Regions from separate parts of the Pseudorhizobium banfieldiae genome, predicted to be linked through region 1. Evidence: predicted binding sites of a transcription regulator. Region 1 holds the regulator's gene; each other region holds the start of a gene.
The links. The regulator LexA, encoded in region 1, represses DNA repair genes until DNA is damaged. The targets are predictions, from matches to a motif close to TGTTCNNNNTGTGTTCNG.
Positions count from the first base shown of each region.

Region 2: a site for LexA is predicted at 1,753-1,770, ahead of dnaE (DNA polymerase III subunit alpha). Genes of this name have one in related genera too.
Region 3: a site for LexA is predicted at 2,022-2,039, ahead of NT26_RS10965 (putative DNA modification/repair radical SAM protein). Genes of this name have one in related genera too.

Region 1 is NZ_FO082820.1:1,555,607-1,558,883, forward strand. Features, by position in the region: gene NT26_RS07720 (ComEC/Rec2 family competence protein) at 1-1,152, shown strand, start outside; gene lexA (transcriptional repressor LexA) at 1,133-1,849, opposite strand; gene kdsA (3-deoxy-8-phosphooctulonate synthase) at 2,056-2,898, shown strand; gene eno (phosphopyruvate hydratase) at 2,994-3,277, shown strand, end outside.
Region 2 is NZ_FO082820.1:1,281,145-1,284,421, forward strand. Features, by position in the region: gene NT26_RS06180 (lipoprotein-releasing ABC transporter permease subunit) at 1-964, shown strand, start outside; gene NT26_RS06185 (ABC transporter ATP-binding protein) at 978-1,661, shown strand; gene dnaE (DNA polymerase III subunit alpha) at 1,977-3,277, shown strand, end outside.
Region 3 is NZ_FO082820.1:2,244,860-2,248,136, reverse strand. Features, by position in the region: gene NT26_RS10980 (hypothetical protein) at 1-193, opposite strand, end outside; gene NT26_RS10975 (glycosyltransferase family 4 protein) at 281-1,321, opposite strand; gene greA (transcription elongation factor GreA) at 1,338-1,814, opposite strand; gene NT26_RS10965 (putative DNA modification/repair radical SAM protein) at 2,045-3,277, shown strand; gene NT26_RS10960 (UdgX family uracil-DNA binding protein) at 3,277-3,277, shown strand, end outside.

The sequences.
Region 1 (3,277 bases):
AGCCGGCGCGGCGCAGGGGAGGATCCGGAACCATCGATCTTCGCCCGGGGCAGGCTCGCGCCGGTGCTGACCGGCTGGCACTGGATGGCGGGGATTTTTGCAACTTCGCTGATCGGCGGATTGTCGACGGCGATCTATTCGATGGAGCACTTTCACCGGCTTGCCGGCTATGGCCTGGCGGCCAACCTCGCCGTCATGCCGATCATCTCGTTCGTGGTCATGCCGGCCGGCCTGCTTGGCATGTTGCTGATGCCGCTCGGGCTCGACGCGCCCCTCCTGAAACTGATGGGTCTGGGGCTGGAGGCGGTCATCGCGGTCGCAAAGCACGTGGCCAGCTGGGGTGGAGACGTCGGCACCGGCCGGCAGCACCCCTGGTTCCTGTCGATCGCCTCGATCGGGTTCCTGATCCTCGCCCTGTTGCGCACCCGGCTTCGGCTGGTCGGCGTACCGATCATGGCGCTCGCCTTCGCGCTGAGCTCGCAGGCGAACCGACTGCCCCAACCTGATATTCTGATCTCCGACGACGGCGCGCTGGTGGCACTGTGGAACGATGGCGTTGCCACCAACCGCACGCGCTCGCCGGCGTTTGTCTTCGACCAGTGGCAGCGCGCTCTGCTGCTTCCCGAGCCCGTCCCTCCGGTCATGTCTCCGGCAAGTGACCTCGGCATTGCGGCGGCAGGCCATCCTTCTGTGAAAGCCGCGCTGACGGACGAGCAGCGTGACCGGATCCGTTCGGAGATGTCGTCAACGCTCGCTCTCGCCGCAGCTGATGCGGGCCGGTTCCATTGCCTGCCCAAGCTGTGGTGCGTGGCGGTGGCCCGTGAGGGCGGAGTCAGTATTGCCGTGGTTGAGGATCCGCGACTTGCGGGAAGCGCCTGCGATCTGGCGGCGCTGGTTGTCGCCCCTCGCGCGCGGTTCGACGAATGTCGCTCGGGTGCCGTGCTGTTGAACGGCGCAAGCCTGAGAAAGACTGGCGCGATCGAAATCTACTTGAATGGCAGTCCCGACCCGTCCCTGTGGCGGATCAACGCGGCCAGTGCCGGTACCCGCCGTCCGTGGACCAGCCACCGCTTCTATGACTGGCGCACCGACCGCTTCGACGAAACCCTTCCCGAACCGTTGCTTCGAATGATCAGTGGTAGCGGCGGATGAGGCCGACGAGCTTTCCCTGAACCTTCACCCGATCGGCGGGAAGGATGCGAGTCTCATAGGCCGGGTTGGCAGCCTCCAGCGCGATCGAGGCGCCGCGGCGGCGGAACCGCTTCAGCGTTGCCTCCTCTTCATCGACGAGGGCCACGACAATGTCCCCGGGGCTGGCTGTCTGGCCGTTGCGGATGATGACCGTATCGCCATCCAGGATCCCCGCCTCAATCATCGAGTCGCCCTTGACCTCCAGTGCATAGTGCTCGCCGGCGCCAAGCATTTCGACAGGCACCGCAATATCATGCGTATTGTTCTGGATTGCCGAGATCGGCACGCCCGCCGCGATGCGTCCCATGACCGGCACGCTCGTGCTTGCGTTCTCGTTGCTTGCGGCGATCGGCGAGGGGGGCGGTGCCGGCTTCTGCTTGCCAAGGCTGCCCTCGATGACGCTCGGCGAGAAGCCGCGGCGCGGCTGCAGGCTGGTGCTGTAGGCTTCCGGCAGCTTGATGACCTCGAGTGCTCGCGCCCGATTGGGCAGCCGGCGGATGAAGCCACGCTCCTCGAGCGCCGTGATCAGCCGGTGAATGCCCGACTTCGACGCCAGATCGAGCGCATCCTTCATCTCGTCGAAGGACGGAGGCACGCCCGACTCCTTCATCCTCTCGTGAATGAAAAGAAGCAGTTCCTGCTGTTTGCGCGTGAGCATCCGGGTTCCCTGACGATGAAACAAATACGGAACAGACCATATATGTTCCGGGTGTGTTCCGCAAGGCTAAAGTTCCAGCTGCGTCGGCGCGCTTATGCCTTGGCTCCGTGACAGAGGCGGTGGTTGCTGTTATGGACATCGCGTCCGCCGCAGCCGGGTCCACGCGACGGAGCAGATGCCGCTTGAAAAGGAGTGCCGCCATGGACATGAAGCCCAATCCCGAAGTTGTCGTGGGTGACGGCGAAGGCCGGGTGCTGTTCTCCCAGTCGAGCCGCATCGCACTGATAGCGGGCCCCTGCCAGATGGAGAGCCGTGACCACGCCTTCATGATCGCCGGAAGGCTCAAGGAACTCTGCGCCGAGCTCGGGATCGGCCTCGTCTACAAGTCCTCCTTTGACAAGGCGAACCGGACATCTTTGTCGGGCAAGCGTGGCATCGGCCTGGACAAGGCCATGGAGATATTCGCGGACCTGAAGAAGGAGTTCGGATTCCCGGTGCTCACCGACGTTCATACCGAGGAGCATTGCGCGCTCGTCGCGCCGATAGTCGATATCCTGCAGATACCGGCCTTCCTTTGCCGCCAGACCGATCTGCTGATCGCCGCCGCAAAGACCGGTCGCGCCATCAACGTCAAGAAGGGCCAGTTCCTGGCGCCCTGGGACATGAAGAACGTCCAGGCCAAGTTCACCGCAAGCGGCAATCCGAACGTGCTTCTCTGCGAGCGTGGCGCCTCCTTCGGCTACAATACGCTGGTCTCGGACATGCGCTCGCTGCCGATCATGGCCGCCATGGGGTCGCCGGTCGTCTTCGATGCCACCCATTCCGTGCAGCAGCCCGGCGGGCAGGGCGGTTCATCCGGTGGCCAGCGCGAATTCGTCGAGACGCTGGCGCGCGCGGCAGTGGCGGTCGGCGTCGCCGGCCTCTTCATCGAGACGCACGAGGACCCGGACAATGCGCCCTCCGATGGCCCGAACATGGTTCATCTGAAAGACATGCGACGGCTCCTGGAAAAGCTTCTGGCCTTCGATGCCGTCGCCAAGGCTGCCTAGGCGCCGCAGCGGGAGCCGGATTGTAATTCGCCTGTCATCGATTAAGAGACATTGTCGATAACCGCAGGGCATTGGGTTTACCTCAGGGAGAGATCATGACCGCCATTACCGATATCATCGCACGCGAAATCCTCGACAGCCGCGGCAATCCGACCGTGGAGGTCGATGTCTACCTGGAGGATGGCAGCATGGGCCGCGCGGCTGTCCCCTCGGGCGCTTCCACCGGCGCCCACGAGGCGGTGGAACTGCGCGATGGCGGCAAGCGCTATGGCGGCAAGGGCGTTGAGAAGGCGGTCGAGGCGGTCAATACCGAGATTTTCGATGCCATCGGCGGCTTCGATGCCGAAAGCCAGATCCACATCGACAAGACTTTGATCGC
Region 2 (3,277 bases), 270 kb from region 1:
ACCGCTGGTGGAGGGCCAGACACTCGCCTCCGGTCGCGCCGGTGCCGGCTCCGGCGCATTGGTGCGCGGCGTTCGGCCGGAAGACCTCGAGAAGCTGAGCGAGGTCGCGACCAACATCCGGCAGGGCGACATTATCGGATTTGCTTCGGGGCAGGGCGTTCTGGTCGGCTCCCGGCTTGCTGCATCGCTAGGGATCACTGCAGGCGATGACATCACCCTCATCTCACCCGAAGGCGACGTGACGCCGATGGGGGTCAATCCAAGGGTCAAATCCTACCCGGTATCAGGCGTCTTCGAAATCGGCATGTCTGAATACGACGCGACGATGATCTTCATGCCGCTGGAGGAGGCGCAGCTTTATTTCAACGCCGATGGATTGGTGCAGTCGATCGAGCTCTTCGTCAACGATCCCGAAGGTGTCGACGGGTTGCGTCCGCTGGTGGAAGCCGCCGCCGGTCGCCAGATCCACATCACCGACTGGCGTCAGCGGAACCAGACGTTCTTTTCGGCGCTGCAGGTCGAGCGGAACGTCATGTTCATGATCCTCACGCTGATCGTGCTGGTGGCAGCGCTCAACATCATCTCCGGGCTCATCATGCTGGTGAAGGACAAGGGAAGCGACATCGCCATCCTGCGCACCATGGGCGCAAGTTCCGGCGCGGTGATGCGGATCTTCTTCATGACAGGGGCGGCGATCGGAACCGTCGGAACGCTCGCCGGCGTCGTTCTCGGCGTCATCGTCTGCCTCAACATTGAATCGATCCGGCAGTTCTTCTCCTGGCTGTCGGGCACGGTGCTCTTCGATCCCGAGCTCTACTTCCTCAGCCAGCTTCCGGCTGAGATGAGCTTCAGCGAGACTTTGTCGGTGGTGCTGATGGCACTGACGCTCTCTTTCATTGCCACCATATTCCCCGCCTGGCGGGCCTCGCGGCTCGATCCGGTGCAGGCCCTCCGATACGAATAGGACTTTATCCGTCATGGCAGGCAAGACAGTCCTGAAGCTCTCCGGTGTCGAAAGACATTACGGCCAGGGCGAGACCACGCTCTCCATCCTGAAGGGTGCGGACTTTGAGCTGCACAGTGGCGAGATCGTCGCTCTCGTGGCGCCGTCAGGAACGGGAAAATCCACGCTTCTGCATCTGGCGGGACTGCTGGAGCATCCGGATGCCGGTGAGGTTTTCGTCGGCGGGCATGCCTGCAATGGATTGCCGGATGATGATCGCACCGCCATCCGCCGCAGCGAGATCGGCTTCGTGTACCAGTTCCACCACCTGCTCCCAGAGTTCACGGCGCTCGAGAACATCATGATGCCGCAGCTGATTGCGGGGCTTCCCGAGCGGGAGGCCAAGGAGCGGGCAAGCCAGCTTCTCGACTACATGCGCATCGGACATCGTGGCGAACACCGCCCGGCCGAATTGTCCGGCGGCGAACAGCAGCGCGTGGCGATCGCCCGTGCCGTCGCCAATGCCCCTCGCGTCCTGCTGGCCGACGAACCGACCGGCAACCTCGATCCCGAAACGGCCTCATACGTCTTCGATGCGCTGGAAGCGCTTGTGAAGCAGTCGGGGCTTGCGGCCCTGATCGCAACCCACAACCATGATCTCGCCGCCCGGATGGATCGTCGGGTAACGATCGACGGCGGCAAGGTCGTCGGCTTCTAACTCCTCTCTTAACCCTCTGTTTACCGAGGCTGCCGGCGACGGTGGCCATTCTGTTCTTGTTTCGTTTTTCTCTTGACGAGGAGTACAAAAACAGAACAAAATAACAACATAGAGGAACAAGGGAGACGACCATGACTGATCTTATTCGGGACATTGCCGCATTCGCTTCCATAGCAACCTTCGTCGCGAGCATTTCCATGCTCATGCTGGCCATGTAAGCGAGCCGCAGGAATATCCGTTGACGACGTAAGTCCGAGCTGGACTTGGAACGCTCCGCGCCGGAAAATCACCTGATTCATGAGGTGAGAGACAGCGATGGCCGAGCAGATGGAAACCACTGGTGCAACGAACGGGGAGCCTTCGCCTCGGTTCGTTCATCTGCGGGTTCATTCCGCCTATTCGCTGCTCGAAGGCGCATTGCCGCTCAAGAAGATCCTTGCGAAGGCTGTGGCCGATGGTCAGCCGGCGATAGCCGTCACGGACACCAATAATCTCTTCGTCGCGCTGGAATTCGCGCAGAAGGCCATCGGTGAGGGCCTTCAGCCAATCATCGGGTGCCAGGTCTCCATCGACATGGAGGATCAGGCCGAGGATCGTCGTGGCAACCAGATGACGAAGCTGCCGGCGATCGTGCTTCTGGCGTCTACGGCTGACGGCTACGAGCGGCTGGTGGACCTCGTCAGTCGCGCCTATCTCGGGGGCGAAGGCCATGCCAGCACGCATATCCGCCGCTCCTGGCTCGACGACACGGGGACCGAGGGACTGATTGCCTTGACCGGGGCGTCCGGCGGTCCGATCGACGTCACGCTGCGCGAAGGCAATTCCAGTCAGGCGAGATCGCGGCTCCTCAGCCTCAGGGAGGCGTTCGGTGACCGGCTCTATGTGGAACTGCAGCGCCACGGCGCCTATGACCGTCGCCACGAGCACAAGATCGTCAGCCTTGCCTACGAGTTCGATCTGCCGTTGGTCGCCACCAACGAAGCCTTTTTCCCGTCGCGCGACGATTATGACGCCCACGACGCTCTGATGGCGGTGGCCCACAATGCGATCGTGTCCGACGACAGCCGCTTCCGGCTGACCCCGGACCACTATCTGAAGAGCCGTGCCGAGATGGCGGCACTCTTCGCCGATCTGCCGGAAGCGCTGGACAACACGGTGGAGATCGCCCGGCGCTGTTCATTCATCCTCGATACCCGCAAGCCGATCCTGCCACGCTTCACGGGTGCGACGGCTGATCCGGAGGAAGCCGAACGGGCCGAGGCAGAGGAACTGCGACGGCAATCGGTGGAGGGCCTCGAACGGCGAATGGCGGCGCTCGGCCTCAGCCCCGGCTATACGGAGCAGGACTACCGTAAGCGCCTGGACTTCGAACTGAGCGTCATCGAGAGGATGAAGTTCCCAGGCTACTTCCTGATCGTCTCAGACTTCATCAAATGGGCGAAGCAGAACAACATTCCCGTTGGTCCGGGCCGTGGATCAGGCGCCGGTTCGCTTGTCGCCTATGCGCTGACGATCACGGACGTCGATCCGCTGCGCTTCTCGCTGCTGTTCGAGCGCTTCCTCAACCCGGAACGCGTCTCGATGCCCGACTTCGACATCGACTTCTGCCAGGACCG
Region 3 (3,277 bases), 690 kb from region 1:
GCTTCCGCCAGCGAAGGTCCGTTTCGCCCTGACGCATCTGTAGAAGCGGCAGGGGCTGTACATCGATCTCGGGGTTCAGTCCGCTTGCATCGTCGGTGAAGCAGACGAAGCGGTGTGGGCGCCGAAGGTGCCTAGTGACGCCGTTGAAGAGATTGTTCACGTAGTCGGGACCATAAAGGGTCCCCCACTTCATGCAGATGACGTTGACAGGATCATCGGGATTGGAAGAGGCCATAGGATGCCGACGGGAGACTGAGGGACGGATTAGGTAACCAGTCGGTTAGAGATTGATCATTGCGCTGTAAACCCTCTCAAGCGCCTCGGCTTCTCCACGAAGTGCAAAACTTGCGCGAACATGCTCCAGTCCCTTGCGCCCATGCTCTTCCGCGAGGGCTGGGTCGGCCAGATAAGGTTCGATCGCATCGCGCAACGCGTCGTAGTTTCCGGCAGGCACAATCGCTCCCGTCTCGCCGGCGACGATCTGCTCTGCATAGGCTCCGGCATCGCTCGCCACGACGGCGGTCTGCGAAGCCATGGCTTCCAGCGGAGTGAGCCCGAAGCCTTCGTTGCGGGAGGGGGCGACATAGAGCGTCAGGCGGCGATACCATGGCTTGATGTCGTCGACTTCGCCCAGGAAACGGATGCGGTCCGACAGGCCGGCTTCGGCGACAGCGCGCTTCAACTCGTCCCCGAACACCTGGTGCTCGGCCGTAACCCGCCCGCAGACGACGGCTGTCCAGTCGGGGTGCTGCGGCAGGAGTTCGATCATCGCGCGGACGAAGAGATCAGTCCCCTTCTGGTGGCGAACACGTCCGAAGCAACCAACGAGGAAGCGGCCCGGCAAGCCGGTCGCGCCGATCGTATCGTCCAGATCCTGAGGAGGATGGAAAACCTCAAGGTCGATGCCGTGCCGGATGACGGTATGGGGAACTTCCAGGAAGGAGCCGGAGCGGGCGCTGGTCGCGACCACCGCATCCATCTGGCGGATGAGCCATTTCGTATAGCGGGAGTGATTGCGTTGTGCCGCGGAGGTGAAGAGGAGCTTCAGCGGCATGCGCAGGACGGATCGCATGAGGATGCCGGGCAGCATTTCACTGTTGCGCCGGGCGTGCCAGATGCGACTGCGCCCGCCCGCGGGGCGTTTCCAGAGCTCCGGCAGTTGCGCCCATCGCATCTTCGGCAGGCTGTCGGGAAGTCCCGGCCCCAGCGTGACAATGCCGCGGCCGAGCCGCACCTGTTCGGGCACGAGCTGGACTACGGTCGACGTCACCCCGGACAAGCGCCGCTTAAAGTGCGGCGCGATCACGGTGATGTCTCTCAGCGAGCTCAAGGGGGCGTCAGCCCCAGCTGACGGAGAGGATCTCGTAGCCCTTGGAGCCACCGGGCGCATTGACCTCGATCGAGTCGCCGGCTTCCTTGCCGATCATGGCACGGGCTATCGGCGAGGAAACGGAAATCCGCCCCGCCTTCACGTCGGCCTCCTGGTCGCCGACGATCTGGTAGGTCTTTTCCTCGTCGGTGTCTTCGTCAACGAGCTTGACGGTGGCGCCGAACTTGATCTTCGAGCCAGACATCTTCGTCAGATCGATTACTTCGGCCCGCGCGATAAGATCCTCCAGCTCGGTAATCCGGCCCTCGTTATGGCTCTGAGCTTCCTTGGCCGCATGGTACTCCGCATTCTCCGAGAGATCGCCATGAGCGCGTGCCTCTGCGATCGCCTCGATGATGCGGGGACGCTCTTCCTGCTGGCGCCAGCGCAGTTCTTCTTGCAGCTGGGTGAAGCCATTCTGCGTCATCGGTACCTTTTCGACCATTTCCTTGCCCTTCACGATGCAACCGCGCTCGTCGCGGCCACAAAAAGAAACAGGTTCCGGAGTGAAACTTCGGAACCATCCACACATCAGAATTTCTGGAACTATAACAGAGATCATCGCGAAAGTTCCAGCAATTTCGAGATGGGGCGGGTTGCGCCGGTTTCAAGGTCCCGGCGGAGTTGCGACCGGTCCCTTGACCCGACTTAAAAGAACATATAGTGAACGCACTAATGAAGAAGTCGCTAAAAGAACGATTGGTCATTCTCTCCGACGCCGCCAAATATGACGCATCCTGCGCCTCCAGCGGTACCGCCAAGCGCAGCTCGGAGGCTTCCGGCGGATTGGGGTCCACGGAAGGATCGGGTATCTGCCATGCCTATGCACCCGACGGTCGCTGCATCTCGCTCCTGAAGATCCTGCTCACGAACTTCTGCATCTATAACTGCGCCTATTGCATCAACCGCTCGTCCAGCAATGTGGAGCGGGCGCGGTTCTCGGTGGAGGAGGTGATCTGGCTGACGCTGGAGTTCTACCGTCGCAACTATATCGAAGGGCTTTTTCTTTCGTCGGGCATCATCCGCTCCTCCGACCACACGATGGAGGAGATGGTGCGGATCGCCCGGGAACTGAGAGCGACTCACAACTTCCGGGGCTATATTCATCTCAAGTCCATTCCAGAGGCCTCTCCTCATCTGATCGAGGAGGCGGGGCTCTACGCAGACCGGCTGTCGCTCAACATCGAACTGCCGACCGATGCCGGCATTACCCGATATGCGCCGGAAAAGCAGCCGGATGGCATTCGTCGCTCTATGGGCGAACTGCGGCTCAAGATAGAGGAAATGAGCGAGCCGACGCTGCAGACGAAGCGAAAGCGCCGTTTTGCTCCTGCCGGACAGAGCACACAGATGATCGTCGGCGCGGACGGCGCCAATGACGCAACGATCCTCGGAACGAGCGCGCGGCTCTATGGAAGCTATGGCCTGAAGCGCGTCTACTATTCCGCCTTCAGCCCCATTCCGGATTCATCGAAGAACCTTCCGCTAATCAAGCCGCCGCTGATGCGCGAGCATCGGCTCTACCAAGCGGATTGGCTTTACCGGTTCTATGGGTTCGATATCGGCGAGATCACGTCGGCGCGCGCAGACGGTATGCTCGATCTGGATCTCGATCCGAAGCTCGCCTGGGCGCTGGGGCATCGCCACCGGTTTCCGGTTGATATCAATCGTGCCGACCGGGAAATGCTGCTGCGAGTGCCGGGGCTCGGCACCAAGACGGTGAAGGCAATCCTCTCGGCGCGCCGGTTTTCGCGGCTGCGGCTGGACGACCTGAAGCGGCTCGGCGTGTCGCTGAAGAGGGTGCGGCCCTTCATCACCGTCGACGGCTGGACGCCGCACCGCCTCGTCGACCGGCCGGATCTGCGGGCGATGTTCGAGCCGAAGCCGGAACAGTTGTCGCTGCTCTGA